Regions from separate parts of the Arthrobacter tecti genome, predicted to be linked through region 2. Evidence: riboswitches for the same ligand, from Rfam matches in the RefSeq annotation. Region 2 holds a riboswitch; the other holds the start of a gene.
What was found. Region 2 has a riboswitch for cyclic di-AMP ahead of ACX80C_RS02670 (LysM peptidoglycan-binding domain-containing protein). Riboswitches for the same ligand answer to the same signal wherever they lie in the genome.
Positions count from the first base shown of each region.

Region 1: linked by a shared signal. The riboswitch ahead of ACX80C_RS10695 (NlpC/P60 family protein) and the one ahead of ACX80C_RS02670 (LysM peptidoglycan-binding domain-containing protein) in region 2 are both predicted to bind cyclic di-AMP.

Region 1 covers NZ_JBTNCT010000008.1:31,801-40,227, forward strand. Annotated here, with positions in the region: gene ACX80C_RS10685 (hypothetical protein) at 1-227, opposite strand, end outside; gene ACX80C_RS10690 (M23 family metallopeptidase) at 226-1,023, shown strand; cyclic di-AMP (ydaO/yuaA leader) riboswitch at 1,180-1,337, shown strand; gene ACX80C_RS10695 (NlpC/P60 family protein) at 1,343-2,137, shown strand; gene ACX80C_RS10700 (NlpC/P60 family protein) at 2,165-2,974, shown strand; gene ACX80C_RS10705 (HNH endonuclease) at 3,151-3,651, shown strand; gene mobA (molybdenum cofactor guanylyltransferase) at 3,756-4,265, shown strand; gene ACX80C_RS10715 (DUF6457 domain-containing protein) at 4,279-4,560, shown strand; gene ACX80C_RS10720 (molybdopterin molybdotransferase MoeA) at 4,557-5,816, shown strand; gene ACX80C_RS10725 (FdhF/YdeP family oxidoreductase) at 5,943-8,297, shown strand; gene ACX80C_RS10730 (DUF6457 domain-containing protein) at 8,322-8,427, opposite strand, start outside.
Region 2 covers NZ_JBTNCT010000002.1:59,186-67,612, forward strand. Annotated here, with positions in the region: gene ACX80C_RS02660 (alpha/beta fold hydrolase) at 1-2,276, shown strand, start outside; gene ACX80C_RS02665 (NAD-dependent epimerase/dehydratase family protein) at 2,273-3,247, shown strand; gene ACX80C_RS02670 (LysM peptidoglycan-binding domain-containing protein) at 3,330-4,277, opposite strand; cyclic di-AMP (ydaO/yuaA leader) riboswitch at 4,281-4,441, opposite strand; gene ACX80C_RS02675 (YtxH domain-containing protein) at 4,602-4,895, opposite strand; gene mutM (bifunctional DNA-formamidopyrimidine glycosylase/DNA-(apurinic or apyrimidinic site) lyase) at 4,971-5,996, opposite strand; gene rnc (ribonuclease III) at 6,026-6,763, opposite strand; gene rpmF (50S ribosomal protein L32) at 6,824-7,027, opposite strand; gene ACX80C_RS02695 (YceD family protein) at 7,030-7,563, opposite strand; gene ACX80C_RS02700 (YdcF family protein) at 7,797-8,354, shown strand; gene ACX80C_RS02705 (TOBE domain-containing protein) at 8,412-8,427, shown strand, end outside.

The DNA of each region.
Region 1 (8,427 bases), on a different contig from region 2:
CTCGCTGAAGCGCGGCCTCGCGACGCCCACCGGCGTGAACGTGCCGAGCGGGCAGCAGCCCACGCAACCGCCGGTGCAAGCGCTCCGGCTCTTGTTCCAGCTCCGGCTTCGGCTGTGTCCCCGAGCCCGGCTCGCGCTGCTTCAGTGTCTGCGGCTCCGGCTGTGGCTGCGCCGTCGGCTCCGGCCGTTACACTGGCGCCGGCAGTTGAGGTTGCCAGTGTGCCCATGCAGGAGTGCATTCGCACGCAGCACACTCGCCGAAGTGCCCGCGGCGGCTATACCGCACCCGCCGCACCGATGAAGCCGCGGGACGCACAGCGCCGCGAACGCCGGCGCAGGGCGGCAACCGCACGGCGGGATGTTTCCTTCACCGGACTCAGCCAAAAAGTGGCCATCGCAGCTGCCGCATCGGGAATGGTGCTTACCGTCGCACTGCCCACCACTGCGGCCGTCGCACCTGCCCAGATGCAGCAGGCTGCACACACCGGCCAGGACGCGGCGAAGCCCGTCCAGGCGGCCGCAAGCGCCGAGGTGACCTTTGACCGCGCCGCACTGCACGGGAAGTTCGACCCTGATGCCAAACTGGCCGAGATCGTGTCCGCATCCGGCAGTGACATCGTTGCAGCAGAGTCCAAGGGTTCCCTCTCTGCGCCGCTGGACAACGTGCAGCTGAGCTCGCCCTTCGGAAACCGCATCAGCCCGATTACCGGTGCCGGTGAACTCCACACAGGCCAGGACATGAGCGAGGCCTGTGGCACCGCCGTGAAGGCCGCTGCCTCCGGAACTGTCACTTTTGCCGGGTGGCACGCCTATGGCGGTGGCAACCGCGTTGTCGTCGAACACGGCAATGGGCTCAAGACCACGTACAACCACCTGTCCGTCATGGACGTCACCGTGGGACAGGAAGTGCTGCGGGGCCAGTCGATCGCGCGCGTGGGAAGCACGGGCGCGTCCACGGGCTGCCATCTGCACTTTGAAGTGATGATCGACGGGGAAAACGTCGATCCGCTCGGCTGGCTCTAGGAAGCCAGTGCGTTTTTCGTCCCCGTTTATAACGGGCGACACACCGTTCCGTGATCGGAATGTGACATAGCCGCTGAACTGATGTACCGTCTAACTCGTGCCAAATCGCAGGGGGTTTGGCACCCTCGCGCAGATCGCCTAGCTCTGCCACTGCTCGAGGTCCGTTCGCAACAATCGCATGGCAGGGGCGGGGGAACCAATTGCGGGCTTCGAAAGAAGTCCTAGGGGTTAAGTCGCAGGATCTGAAAGATCCGCGGCCGGGTGACTCCCATCCGAATCCGACAGCTCACCTCGCAGGCGTAGGGAGAGGCAATTTAACGTGTCAAACAGCTCTGCGCTCGGACGCCATCGCGCGGTTCCGGCTCATACCAACTCGCTCGCAGCAATTTCCAAAGCTGTATCTTCGAACGCCGGATCGGTAGGACGCCAGGCAGCGGTTATCGTCGCAGCTTCCGGTCTCGTCCTTACCGCAGGCCTCCCGGCACACGGTGCCGCAGACGCCCAGCGCTCGGCGCAGGCAGTCAAGACTCTGAACTCCATCTCCGCCGAAGCGGCGACCGTCAGCGCTTCCGCGGATGCGGCAGTGACCTTTGAGCGCGCAGCCGTGGAAGCCGTCGCTGCTCCCGTTGAGGTAGCTCCCGTCGAGGTCGCTCCGGTTGTTGCCGTCCAGGCCGACGTCGTGGCGGAAGCACCGGTTCCCGTCCCGGCCGCTGAGCCGGTTACCGTAGAGGCAACGCCGGCAGCACCGGTCGAGGTGGAGGAAGCGGCCGTTGAGGCTCCTGAGCCGGTTGAAGCGCCATCGGCCAGTGGAATCGGCGCAGCGCTCGTTGGTTCGGCCTACGCCCAGATTGGTGTGTCGCAGGACTGCACCGCGATGGTTGAGAACGCGTTGCGCTCAATCGGCAAGTCCGTGGGCGACATTGCGCCGGGCGACTTCTTCGCATTCGGGTCGGTTGTCTCCTCGCCTGCACCCGGTGACCTTGTCATTTCAGCCGGTCACGTCGCCATCTATGTAGGCAACGGTCAGGTCATCAGCGGTGGCTTCAACGGCATGAACACCGTTCTTCACAACTTGTCCGACCTCTCCGGCTACAGCTTCGTACGCGTTAGCTAGAACCAGATCGACCTGGAGCTTCAACACATGACCTCGAATTCCCGCGCCACCATTGCGCGCCACCGTGCCGAAGTACAGCGGTCGGCCCACCTTTCCTCCATTGCCCGCGCCGTCAGCGATAATGCCGGCGGAGTAGGCCGCCAGGCAGCGGTCATCGCCGCTGCGTCCGGGCTTGTCCTCAGCAGCGGTGTTGCCGCCAATGCGGTGGAACTGCCCGCTGAACGCAACGCAGTCACAAGCACCCTGGAGATCCAGGCCGTCACAGCCCCCGTTCAGGCGGCTGCCGACGCCAAGGTTTCGTTCAACAAGGCGGCTGTAAAGGCCGTTGCTGCGCCCACCGTGGCCGCCCCTGCGGTGACACTGCAGGCTGAAGAGATTGTGGAAGCCGCGCCGGTTGTTGTGGCGGAGCCTGTGGTCTCCGAGCCCGCAGCTGAAGTAGAAGTTGCTGCCGAAACCGTAGCCGTTCAGCCTGAAGCACCGGCGCCTGTTGCTCCCGAGGTCTCCTCGGGCGTAGCAGCAACGATCGCCGCAGCAGCCCAAGGCCAGCTCGGTGTGATCCAGGACTGCACCCGCCTTGCCAGCAACGCCCTCGCTGCAGCAGGCATCAACTTCCACGGATGGCCAGCAGGTTACCTATCGCTCGGACGCACTGTCAGCGCCGCTGAAGCGATCCCAGGTGACCTCATCTACTACGCCGACGGCGGCATGGGTGCAGCACACATCGCTGTATACATTGGCGGCGGACAGGCAGTGCACGGCGGTTTCAACGGGAACCAGACCGTTGTAGCTCCGGCAAACCTCGGTTCCGGACCGGTATTCATCCGCGTCGGAGGCTAGTCCAAAAGCTCTCGACTGAAGGCCCCCTGCCACCAGGCAGGGGGCCTTTTGCGTGTGGCGATTGACGAATCCTTAGGCTGACGGCTTACCCTTGCAGTGTCAATCCGAAGTACCTTCGCTGTAACTTCAGGGACGTCCCTCAGGTTTCAGGGTATGGACGGCAAAGAGGAATGTGCATGCGCACTCTCGTTCTGAATGCTGGATATGAACCACTGGCGGTGGTGACCTTCCGCCGGGCGCTGGTGCTTGTGCTCACGGGGAAGGCCAGCGTGGTCGCTGAAGGAGATGACCCCGTTGTGGGTCCCACCGAAATACTTTCGCGCCCCTCGGTGATCCTCCTCAATCGCTACGTGAACATTCCGTACCGCCACAGTCTGGTTGCGACCCGTCGGGGCGTGCTCCGGCGCGATAATCACCTATGCGCTTACTGCGGCAAGGCGGCGTCAACGATCGACCATGTTCTCCCGCGGTCCCGCGGCGGTGAGGACAGCTGGGAGAATCTCGTTGCCTGCTGCCTCCGCTGCAACAATGCCAAGGGGGATAAGACCCTGGCGTCATTGGGTTGGTCGCTGCGCGTGGTTCCCAGGCCGCCGCGGGGTACCTGCTGGCAGATCCGGGAGCTGGAAAAGCCCTCGCCGCAGTGGAGCGAGTTTCTTCCTGCCGATAACGCTGCGTGAGTGCTTCGGCCCCGAAGCCTGGGCGTGATCACACTCTTTTGTTCGACGCGGCGATTCTGAGTGGTGGAAGGTCTTCCCGGCTTGGTGGTGTCCCGAAAGCATCCTTGCGGATCGGTGACCGGACCCTCCTTGCCCGCACCTGCGAGGCGGCGTCGGCTGCCCGGCGTCTCGTCGTCGTCGGGCAGTCCACGCCTGGAGTGCCGGAACGGACAGAGCTACTCCGGGAGGAACCGCCGTTCGGGGGGCCGGCGGCGGCGGTGGCGGTTGCCGTCGGGCACTTGTGTTCCAACCACGCAGCGTGGCTGCTGGTGCTCGCCTGCGACATGCCGCGTATCGTCGAAGCGCTGCCGGCACTTCTGACAGGTGCACGGGAAACCGGTGCCTCGGTTCTGGCGCACGACGGCGGCCGCGACCAGCCGCTGGCGGCCCTGTATCGCTGGAGTGACCTTGAACCCGCCGTCGATAGCGGGGTGTTCACGAATCTGTCCATGCGCCACCTGCTTGCTAGGGTGCAATGGAGTGCAGTCGAGGTACCCGCGGGCTCAACCCACGACGTCGATACGTGGTCCGACGCCCAAGAACTTGGGATCGAGGAGCCGGACGCGGACCAATAGCGAAAGGTTCACCATGGAGGATCGGGATCGCCTGCTGCGGCAGTGGAGTGAGCAGCTCATCGAAATGTTCGAACTCGACGGAACGGAGGTTGACGTCGACGCCGTCCTGGCGCTTGCCGGGATTGCCGCACATTCAGTGGTCCGGCCTGCAGCTCCGCTGACCACGTTCATCGCAGGATATGCCGCGGGGATGGCGGTGGGGATCGGGCAGGCGGATAGTGCAACCGCCCAGCGGTCGGCCATCGAGGCAGCGCGCGCAGCGTGCCCACCCACAGCGGACGGGGAGCGCCAGTGACGGAATCGGGCAGGAACGTCTCCTGGGAGACGGCGCTCAGGCTGGCTTTCCACGCAGCGACGCCCAAGCCCGCGCAAACCGTCAAGCTCGCGGACGCCCTGGGCCAGACCCTCGCAGAACCCGTGGTGGCACTGCAGCCCATACCGCATTACGCGTCCTCGGCCATGGACGGATGGGCAGTGCACGGTGAGCCCCCTTGGACCCTGGTCACTCCCGAACCGGTCGAAGACAGCCCGTGGCAGCGTGCGCACGCGCACAAGACGTCCGGCTATGCGGATCTGGCGCCGGGCGAGGCCACCTTCATCCTGACCGGCGGCGTGGTGCCGCCTGGAGCCAGCGGAATTCTGCGGACCGAACACGGAGCCATCCGGGGCTGCACATTAACACGGAACGATCAGGCGAGGGCAGATGAACCTGCCGATCAGGAGCACATCCGGCCGGCAGGCGAAGAGGCGCCCGAAGGAACCGAGGCCATTGCCGCGGGATCTGTCCTGAACCCTGCACAAATCGCCCTTGCCGCCGTGTGCGGTTGGGACTTCCTGCCTGTGCTCCGGGCTCCCCGTGTTTCGCTACTGCTGACCGGTGATGAAGTGATCGAGGCAGGTCTTCCAGAACCCGGGCAGGTCCGCGACACATTCGGGCCGCAACTCCCGGGACTGGTCACCATGCTCGGTGGGCATGTGGACACGGTGGCCAGGGTACGCGACGATCTCGACGATGTCGTGGCCGCGATCAGCGCAGAAGCGCTGGATGAGCTGTCCCTGGCCCGGGCCTCGGGTGATGTATTGATCAGCACCGGCGGCACCGGATCCTCAGACGCGGACCACATCCGCCGTGCGCTCACCGTCCTTGAGGCTGACTTCATCATTGACGGGATCGCGATGCGCCCGGGCCATCCCACCCTCCTGGCGAAACTGCAGGACGGCCGGTTCTTCGTGGGACTCCCGGGCAATCCACTGGCCGCGATGATGGCCCTGTTCACGGTGGCCCGCCCGCTCCTGGCCGGATTGCGGGGAGCGGCGTTCCCTGAGCCGCAGCGAGCGCTTGCCGGTGAGGATTTCGAGGCACTGCCCGGCCGGACGCGTCTCGTCCCTTACCGGAACACCGAAGGGCGGGCGATGCCCACCGTGCATCACCGGTCCGGGATGCTCCGGGGCCTTGCCGACGCCGATGGCATCCTCGTGGTTCCCGCCAATGGATGTGAGGTAGACGAGAAAATACCGGCCATCCCGCTGCCGTGGCGCACCGGGGCGTAAGCGTCTGACCTGCGCTGCTATTTCCTGCTGCAGTCGAAGAAAAATTTGCTGGAAGATTGCTTAGCGCAATCAACAGCTGCCGGGTACGGTGGTCTAGGGGCGAGGCAACAAGAAGGGAAGCGCACCATGACCCGACATGATCCTCAGGTCGAGGAAGCTGACGAGTCTGACCTCGAGGTTGGCCCGCCGAAGGACTGGGCCGGTGGATTGCCCGCTGTCTTCTACTCCGTCAAGCCCGCCGTCAAGCATATGGGGCCGGAGCGCAGCGCCAGGACCCTCCTCAACGTGAATCAGAAGGAGGGGTTCGACTGCATGAGCTGCGCGTGGCCGGATCCCGGCCACCGAAGCGCCTTCGAGTTCTGCGAGAACGGTGCGAAGGCCGTAACGTGGGAGGCGACGCCGGTCACCATAGCCTCCGACTTCTGGGCAGAGCATTCAATCACTGAGCTGCGGGACAAGTCCGAGTACTGGCTCGGCATGCAGGGGCGGCTCACGGAGCCTGTCTACAAACCGGCGGGAGAAGACCACTACCGTCCAATCAGCTGGGATCGGGCTGTTTCCATCGTGGCGGACAAGCTCAATGGTTTGGAATCTCCTGATCACGCAGCCTTCTACACCAGCGGCAGAGCCTCCAACGAGGCGGCGTTCCTCTATCAGCTCTTCATCCGCGGCTACGGCACCAACAACCTGCCCGACTGTTCGAACATGTGCCACGAGTCCTCGGGCTGGGGAATGGGCCAGACGATCGGCGTCGGGAAGGCAACTGTCACCTACAACGACTACCTCGAAGCTGACCTTCTGATTCTCATCGGTCAGAATCCGGGTACCAACCATCCGCGCATGCTCTCCGCGTTGGAGAAGCAGAAGCAGAATGGCGGCCACATCGTTGCCGTCAACCCACTGCCCGAAGCAGGGCTTAAGCGTTTCAAGAATCCCCAGAAGCCCAACGGTGTGGTTGGCGGTGGGACAGAACTCGCCGATCAGTTCCTCCAAATCCGCAGCGGTGGGGATATGGCACTTCTGCAGGCGGTCTCCAAGCGCGTGCTCGACGCCGAGGACGCCACCCCGGGATCCGTGCTGGACCATGACTTTCTGGCGAAGCACTGCGAGGGACTCGACGAACTGAAGCTGCACCTGGCCGATCTCGACGAGCAACTGGTCCTGGAAGCCACCGGGCTGACTTCCGCTGAGATTGATGAACTGGCCGAGCGATACATGAAGGCAGAGAAGGTGATCATCTGCTGGGCAATGGGCGTGACCCAGCAGAAGAACGGCGTGGGAACCATCAAGGAGATCATCAATCTCCTGTTGCTGCGGGGAAACATCGGTAAGCCCGGTGCCGGCGCATCACCGATCCGCGGTCATTCCAACGTGCAAGGCGACCGCACGATGGGCATCTGGGAGCAAATGCCGCCGGCGTTCCTCGATGCGCTGGGCAAGGAATTCTCCTTCGAGCCGCCACGGGCACACGGCGCAGACGCTGTCGAGACAGTCCGCCGGATGCGTGATGGCCAAATTTCCTTCTTCATGAGCCTCGGTGGAAATTATGTGGCTGCCATGTCGGACACCGCAGCCACGGAGGCCGCGATGCAGAAGTTGAAGATGAATGTCCAGGTATCAACGAAGCTCAACCGTTCCCACACTGTCGTTGGCGAAGAAGCGTTGATCCTCCCGACGAAGGGCAGGACGGAAATCGATACCCAGGCGACTGGTCCCCAGTTCGTCTCTGTTGAGGACACCGTCAGCGCCGTTCACCCCTCCTGGGGCAAGGTCCATCCGGTCAGTCCCCACCTCCTTTCGGAGGTGGCGATCATCTGCCGGATCGCGAAGGCGACGCTGGGCGGCAAGGTGGCTGCTGACTGGGATGGTTTCGAAAGTGACTATGACAGGATTCGTGAGCACATCTCCCGAGTGGTGGTCGGATGCGAAAACTACAACCAGCGCATCCGCCAAAAGGGTGGGTTTGTGTTGGCTAACGGGCCACGGGATTCACGTACCTTCAACACACCTACGGGCAAGGCGCAGCTCACGGTGAACGCCCTGGACCTTATCGCTTGCCCTCCCGGCCGCTTGATCCTGCAGACCATGCGCTCCCACGACCAGTTCAACACCACGATCTACGGGTACAACGATCGCTATCGTGGAATCAAGAAGGGCCGGCATGTGATCTTTGTGAGCCCCGACGACCTTTCGGAACTGGGCTTCGAGGACGGTCAGCTCGTGGACGTCCACGGAGAGTACGCCGACGGAAAGGACCGCGTCCTGCGGAAGTTTCGGGTGGTTTCCTACCCCACGGCCCGCGGCTGTGCAGCCGTGTATTACCCGGAAGGCAACGTGCTGGTGCCCCTGGATGACACGGTCAAGGGCAGCAACACGCCCGTCTCGAAGGGCATTATTGTGCGTCTCGAGGCTGCGTCGGAAGGCCCGGCCGGCGGCGCCGGCGAGGAGAACGGACGTGCTGACATGCCGGCCACCGTGTAACCGGCATATCCGCCAAAGCGCGTCCTACTGGCCGGTGGCAGCGAACCCGGCGCTGTCGGGGCCGCCGTCCGGTCCGTCACCCGCGACGCGTTCGGCGGTAGCCGCGGCGTCGCGCACTGCCTCGTCGGAT
Region 2 (8,427 bases):
TCGAGGACTTCACCGCAGCGCTGAGTCTCGACGGGCCCCTGGTGACGCTGGGCCATGACTGGGGCGGGGTGGTCAGCCTCGGTTACGCAAGCCGCAACCGCGGGAACCTCCAGGCCGCGATCCTTACCAACACGGCCATTTCCCAGGATCCGGACTCGCCGATCCCGGCGCCCCTGCGGCTCGCCCTGAACGGCGCCGTGCACCGTCTGGGCACGGCCGGGACTACGGCCTTCCTCGACACCACGCTCGCGCTCGCACGCCCGCGCCTGTCCCCGGATGTCCGTGCTGCGTACCGCGCGCCGTACCTGCGCGCCTCCAGGCGGCAGGGTATTGCACAGTTCGTCGCTGATATCCCTGTGGACGCGAACCACCCGAGCTTCGCCACCCTCACGGGGATTGCGGAGGACATCCGTTCCCTGGATGTACCCGTATTGATGCTCTGGGGTCCCGGCGACCCCATCTTCTCCGACACCTATCTCGAGGACCTCACCCGCCGGCTCCCCCACGCAGACGTACACCGCTTCGAAGGCGCAAGCCACCTCGTCGCCGACGATCGCGACATCGCCACACCGATCTTCAACTGGCTCGAGCGGAAGAACGACGACGACGCCTCGCAGGTCTCAAGCGATACGTTCACTCCGCTCTGGCAACAGGTTCAGGATCGCGCCGGCAGCGAGTCGCTGGCCGTGGCGGACATGGGAGAGGACGGCTCCGTTGCACGTTCGCTGTCCTGGCGGGAGCTCGATGCCCGCATCACCGCACTGGCAGGCGCGCTGCAGGGCATCGGTGTCCGGCCGGGCAGCAGGGTCAGCCTCATGGTTCCGCCCGGTGTTGAGCTGACGGTCCTGATTTATGCCTGCCTGCGGTTGGGCGCCGTCATCGTTGTTGCGGACGCCGGACTGGGAGCGAAGGGTCTCAGCCGCGCGGTGCGCGGCGCTGTGCCGGAGTTCCTGATCGGAATCGACCGGGCACTCATCGCCGCCCGCCTCTTCCGCTGGCCGGGTACCCGCATCAGCGTGGGAGCCCTGTCTACGGTCCGTTCACGCGCTTTGGGCGTGCAGCACAGCCTGGAGGAACTCGCCTCCGCCGACGCGGTGTTCAACGATCCCGGGATCGAACCGGACGCCGACGCCGCCATCCTTTTCACGTCAGGCTCCACCGGCCCCGCCAAGGGCGTTGTCTACACCCACCGCCGGCTCTCGGCGATGCGAGATACGCTCGCCAACACCCTGGACCTGAGGCCCGGAAGCGCCCTGGTCGCTGGCTTCGCGCCTTTCGCACTGCTTGGTCCGGCGCTCGGCGCCTCATCGGTGACGCCCGCCATGGACGTCACCGCTCCCCGGACGCTCTCCGCCCGCGCTCTCGCCGACGCCGTATCCGCGATCGATGCCACCGTGGTGTTCGCATCTCCGGCTGCGCTGCGCAACGTCCTGGCCACGGCTGACGGCATCACTCCGCGGGGCGCCGAGGCACTGGGGAACGTGAAAACCCTGCTCTCGGCCGGAGCGCCCGTGCCCGCAACACTGCTCGAAGGCCTCCGGCCGCTGGTGCCCGAAGCAACCCTGCACACGCCGTACGGCATGACCGAAGCCCTTCCCGTGACCGATATCGACCTCGAGGGTATCCTCGCCGCGACGGACAGTTCGGTAGCCGGAGCGGGCAACGGAGTCTGCGTGGGCACACCCGTGCCGGGCGCGACGGTGGCGATCAGCCCGCTCGAGCGCACCGGTTACGCAAGCGGCAAGCCGACGACGACGGCGGGCGTCACCGGGGAGATCCTCGTGCGTGCCGCGCACGTCAAGGACCGCTACCACCGGCTCTGGATCACCGAGCGTGAGTCCTCGCGCACCTCGGGCTGGCACCGTACCGGGGATGTTGGCCACCTGGACGCCGACGGTCGGCTGTGGGTCGAAGGGCGTCTCGCACACATCATTCCCACGGCGGCAGGGATTTTCACTCCCGTCGGCGCCGAACAGGCTATTGAGCGCACCGAAGAAGTACGGCAGGCGGCAGTCGTCGGTGTGGGGCCGGCCGGCACCCAGGCGGTTGTCGCCGTCGTCGTACCCGCGCCAAAGACGCGCGGGGGGTCCCTGGCGACGGAAAGCCTGTCGGCCGCCGTCCGTCACGCGGGACGCTCAGCGGGTGTGGAGATCGCTGCAGTGCTGACTCTGCCCGAGCTGCCGACGGACGTGCGCCACAACGCGAAAATCGACCGGGCGAAGGTGGCGGCCTGGGCCGGGCAGATGCTCGAGGGACGTCGGAAGCGACGCCCATGACGGTCCTGGTGACCGGTGCGAGCGGAATGCTCGGCGGGGCCGTTGCCAGCCTGCTGCGCAGCCGTGGTGAGTCTGTGCGTACCTTCCAGCGCCGCGCTTCGGGAGTCGCCGGTGCAGAGGACGTGGCCGGTTCGCTGGGTGACCCGCAGGCGGTAAAGCGTGCCGTTGAGGGCGTGGACTCCGTGATCCATTGTGCGGCGAAGGTGTCCTTCAGCGGCGACCCTGCCGAATTTGAACGCGTGAACGTCGCCGGGACCCGCAACCTGCTTGAAGCGGCGCGCTTCGCGGGTGCTGGGCGGTTTGTTTACGTTTCTTCACCGTCGGTGGCGCATCTGGGCCGTTCGATCGTCGGAGCCGGCACCGAACCCGCTGACCCGGCGCGGGCCCGCGGGGATTATGCCCGCACCAAGGCGAAGGCCGAGCAACTGGTCCTGGCGAACGACGACGCCGCCATGCCCGTCACGGCCATTCGCCCCCATATCGTCTGGGGGCCGGGCGACACGCAACTGGTCGAACGCGTGCTGTCCCGGGCGCGGGCCGGCAGGTTGCCGCTGCTGGGCGGCGGGACCGCACTGGTGGACACCACGTATGTGGACAACGCTGCGTCCGCCATCGTCGCCGCGCTGAATCGCATCGAACACGTTCATGGGAGACCGCTTGTGGTCACCAACGGCGAACCCCGGCCGATCGGTGAACTGCTCGCGCGGATGTGCGCTGCGGGCGATGCGCCCGCGCCACGATGGTCCGTTCCGGGGTGGCTCGGCCGTGCGGCGGGCACTGCCGTCGAAACACTGTGGCGGGGTTCGAGCGCGGACGGTGAACCGCCCATGACCCGATTCCTCGCCGAACAACTTTCGACCGCGCACTGGTTCGACCAACGGCAGACCAGGGAGCTGCTGGATTGGACGCCGGCGGTTTCACTGGACGAGGGATTCGCCCGGCTTGCCGCGCACTACGGTGGGCGGGCGTAGGCGGCCGTCCAGCAACGCAAAATCGTTCGGGAACGCAAAAGGAGGACCGGCGAACCGGTCCTCCCTTGTGCTGATGCGTCAGTTAGCCATTGACCCGGATGAAGACCGGACCCGAACCAAGCTGAGCCGGCGCCACTACGGTCTGGTTGCCGTTGAAGCCACCGTGGACGGCCTGACCGTTACCGATGTACACGGCGATGTGGGCTGCGCCCATGCCACCATCCGCGTAGTAGATGAGGTCACCTGGCATCGCCTGGCCGGCGCTTACCGTGCTGCCGAGGGACAGGTAGCCGGCGGGCCAGTCATGGAAGTTGATACCGGCCGCTGCGAGGGCGTTCGATACCAGCCGGGTGCAGTCCTGGATGACACCGATCTGGCCCTGCGCTGCTGCAGCGATGGTTCCAGCAACCGAAGAGGAAGCAGGAGCGGCTGAGTAGGAGGCAACCTCGATGTTGGAGGACGCCGTGGTGATTCCCATGGTGCTGGTCTCGGCCGGGGCCGGGGCCGGGGCGGGAGCCACGGGAGCCGGTGCAACCTGCACCTGCGGGGCGGGTGCAGCCGGAGCAGGCGCCGCAGCAGCGCTGCCCGACAGGCTGATGACCTGACCCGGGTAGATCACCGAGTTCCAGCCGAGCCCGTTGGCCGCGAAGATGGCATCCAGGCTCACGCCGTAGTTCGCTGCGATGGCACCAAGGGTGTCACCGGAACGCACGGTGTGGGTCGGAGCATTCGTGACCGGAGCCGGGGCCGGAGCCGAGACGGTCTGCGCGTTGACCGGCGCGGCAGGAGCAGCGGCCGGAGCGGAGACCTGGACGGCGGCGTCAGCGGACTGAACGGCTCCCGAGGTTGAGCTATAGGTGGTTCCGGCGCTGGCCGGAAGCGCTGCGCCGAACATGATGCCCGATGCTGCTACAACAACAGCCGCAGGACGTCCGACGGTGCCGGCGTGCGTGCTGACTGCCTTCGAGACGATCTGCATCGTGCTGGGCGGGGTGGCGCGGTGGCGCGCAATATGACGGTTTTTGGACAACGAAGGGCCTCTCCCAGTGCCTGCGGAGTTAGCTGTCGGATTCGGATGGGAGCCACCCGGACATGTACTGCGAAGCTGTACGCGTCTTAACCCCTAGGACTTCGAAAAACGAAGCCCGCTATCTGGTTCCCCCGCTCCTGCCGGATGTGTAGCGAACGGACCTTCCGACGGCGACAGGATTAGGCAATCCGCCAGAAGGAAGCCGGGCTTTAGAAACCCGGCGTGGCCTTAACGTTACATTCGTTTGGTTGAATTGTCACGTTTCCATCACAAATCCGCGCCATGGTGCGCTTTTTCGGAGTACTACTGATATATGCCCATCGACTAGATTTTGTACTGGTCGGTAGCATCCTTGGGCTTCTCATCGTCGCCCGAACGGTTACCCGGGCGATGCACTGCATCCTGCGCCTTCTTCAGCGCCTGTTCAGCCTGCGCCTGCACTTCCGGCGCCTTGGCCTTCACTGCCTCGGTTGCCTCTGTGACAGTTTCCTGCACCTTCGGGTTGTTCCAGAACTCCTGCGCCTTCACCTTGATCTGCTCATAGCTCGCACGACCGGCACGCGCGCCCAGCACATAGCCTGCGGCCATTCCTGCTGCAAAAACCAGTTTGTTCTTCATGGCGATACTCCTGACGTGTCGGGATCCTCAGATGTCGAATCTAGTCAGCGTACTTAGTTTTGTCACGTCGGTGTGTCACCAACGGCCGTTACGCGGCCTCGGCTGGCAGCGCGGGCACGTGTAGGAGGACCGGTTCATGAAGGTATCCCTCCGCACGCGGGAGTCGACGCCGGCGTCCGCACAGCGGGGGCATGGCAGGCGTTCCCGCCCATAGGCGTTGAGCGACCGCTCGAAGTAGCCGGAGGCACCGTTGACATTCACATACAACGAGTCGAAGCTCGTCCCACCGGCCTCGAGCGCCCGTTCCATGACGTCGCGGCAGGCGGTGAGGAGCCGGGCAACCTCGGGACGCCGCACGGTATCGGTTGCACGCGCGAAGTGGAGCCTGGCAGCCCACAGCGCTTCGTCGGCATAGATGTTCCCGATGCCCGATATGAGCGACTGGTCGAGGAGCGCCCTCTTCAGGCCCGTCCGGCGGGCGCGCAGCCTGGAGAAGAATTCCTCGAAGGAGAACGCCGGATCAAGCGGATCCCGCGCGATGTGCGAGGCTTCCACGGGTACGAGAGCCTCAGGGGCCTCCCCCAGCCCACCCGGCAAGCCGTCGGCGGTGGGCACCATCCCGGTCACGAAGAGCCCGCCGAAGATCCGCTGGTCAACGAACCGCAGTTCCCCCGGCAGACGGTCAGCACCCTGGGACAGGCGCAGCCGCACCTTGAGGTGCTTCTCGTCCGGCTGATCCTCATCCTCGACCAGCAGCTGTCCGCTCATGCCCAGGTGCGCCATCAGCGCCACCCGTGGTGCGGTGTGGACTATCCCGCCAGCCTCGGGTTCCAGCCGTGCGGCAGGTAAGTACGACGACGGCGCGAGCCGGCTGGCGCCGTCGTCGTGCTTTACGTCCGCCAGGGGCATCCAAAGGAACTTGCCACGACGCACCGTATCGGTGATGGTTGCTCCCACGAGGTTCCCGCGGAAGTCCTCGGCGCCGAGGACATGGCGTCGGATGGACCGGGGGTCAAGGACGTCAACCGCTTCGATGGTGCGGCCGCGTACCCACCGCGCAAGCCCGCGGCGCACCACCTCCACTTCGGGCAGCTCAGGCATGTTCGGGCGCGTCCGGTTCTCAGGGAGCGTTAGCGGGAGTCAGCCGGCTGATCGGTGAGCAGCGGCTGCGGGACTGTCTTGCTGTCATCTGAGCCGCGCAGCAGTTTCCAGGAAGCGGCAGCGGCTTCCTGCTCGGCTTCCTTCTTGGAGCGTCCGCCACCGGAGCCATAAGTGGTTCCGCCGATTACCAGGACAGCCTCGAAACGGCGGTCGTGGTCCGGGCCGAACCCGGTCACCCGGTAATCGATGACACCCATCCGCTCAGCAGCGGCGATCTCCTGGATGCTGGTCTTCCAATCCGTTCCGGCGCCGAGGGCTGCTGCATCCTCGAGGACCGGTCCGATAATACGCATCACCAGGCAACGGGCGGTCTCCATGCCGTTGCTGAGGTAGGTGGCGCCGATGATGGCTTCCATGGTGTCCGCAAGGATGGAGGACTTGTCCCAACCGTTGGTGAGCTTCTCCCCCTGGCCGAGCAGGATGTGCTTGCCGAGACCAATGCCGCGGGCAACTCCCGCCAGCGCCCGCGTGCTGACAACGGCGGAACGCCGCTTCGCCAGCTCGCCTTCGGAAAGGGTTGGATTGTCGCGGTACAGGGCGTCCGTCACCGAGAGGCCCAGAACGGCATCGCCAAGGAACTCAAGGCGTTCGTTGGTGGGGATGCCGCCCTGTTCATACGCGTAGGAGCGGTGCGTCAGGGCAAGACGAAGCGTCCCGGCGTCGATAGTGACGCCGAGACGCTTCAAAAGGTCTTCTGAATTTTCCACGCTAGCGACGCTTACGCGCATCGATGCTGCGGATACCGCCTCGCGGTGCCCTGGCAGCACTTAGACGTCGGCTACCTTACGGCCCTTGTACTCAAGGAACAGCTCGGTGCCTGCGGAGTCGGTAACAACCTTTGCCTGGTGGGAAAGGCTGTAGGTGACGCGACCGTTCTCCACCGTCTTCACCAGCTTCGGGGCAACAGCCTTCCACTGGGACCGGCGTGCACGCGTATTCGAGCGGGACATCTTCCGCTTGGGAACAGCCACGGCTAACTCTCTTCTCTCTCGTCTAACACTGTCTTTGCTTCTGGTTCCGCCGCCTGTGGGTCAGCGGCCGTGCCGGCCAGCCCTGCCAGTGAAGCCCAGCGGGGATCGAGGACTTCGTGCTGGTGACCCGGATCATCCTCCAGCCGCACACCGCATTCGGCGCACAAACCCTGGCAATCCTCCCGGCACACCGGCTGGAACGGCAGCGTTGTCACTACCGCATCCCGCAGCACCGGTTCGAGATTGACTGTGTCATTCTCGACCACGCGCAGCGCGTCCTCCTCTTCATCCTCTGACAACTCCTGGTTGTCGTAGTAGAAGAGTTCCTGCACATCGACGCTACTGCCGTAACGAAGGGGATCCAGGCACCGACCGCATTCGCCCTTAACTTCGACGTCCACGATCCCGGATACCAGGATTCCCTCATGTACAGCTTCGAACCTCAGGTCCAGTTCCATCTCGGAACCTTCCTGAACGCCGATGAGCGCCACACCAAAATCTTTCGGTGCGGGCACATGTTCTTCGACTGTCCGCATGCTTCCCGGGCTGCGCCCGAGGTCCCTGACATTGAAGATCAGAGGCGAACTGAGATCGCTCTTAATTGGAACTCCTGTAGAACATATGACCGACGAATCATCTTAGCCCGAAACAAACGCCCATCCCAAACCGGGTGCGGCGTCGGCGCGCCCTGTTGCCGGTGCACGGCGGAACGAACGCACGCGCTCTGCCCCGTAGTGTGGAGGGCGTGCATTCACGATCAACTCCAGTATTGACCAGGAAAGGCGCCGCCCTCAAGGCCGCCGTTGCCGCCGTCGTCGTACTGGTGTTGTGGCTGCTGAGCTCTTACGCGTTGTTCTACAACCCTCCGCTGCCTAAGTTGCAGCGCGCGGATGCAGTGGTGGTGCTGGGCGGGGCGAGCACTGAGCGGTATCCGGTGGGCCGCGGCCTGGTGGAGGACGGATGGGCACCAGTTCTGGTGCTCTCACATACGGACACCCCCGGCAATGTGGACATGGATCGGGTATGCAACAGCAGAAAGTCCGAACGCATTATCTGCTTCCGGCCCGAACCGCTCACCACCCGCGGTGAAGCGCGCGCTGTTGCCCGCCTTGCGGACGAGCACGGCTGGGACACGGTACTGGTGGTGACCTCGCGGTACCACGTACTGCGCTCCTACCAGCACATCGGCCAGTGCTCCGAGGCACGCCTGATCATGGCGGCCTCGGATCCGGAACTCGGACTATTCGGCTGGCTTCCCCGTTTTGTGGAGGAGGGGGCCGGTCTGGCCGGAGGCGCGCTACGGCCGGTCTGCGCGAACCAGATCTGAGATTATGCGCACGTAACGAACCTACGCAGACGCAAATGCTGCATTATGCTACCTGTTATGACGCAAATACGTG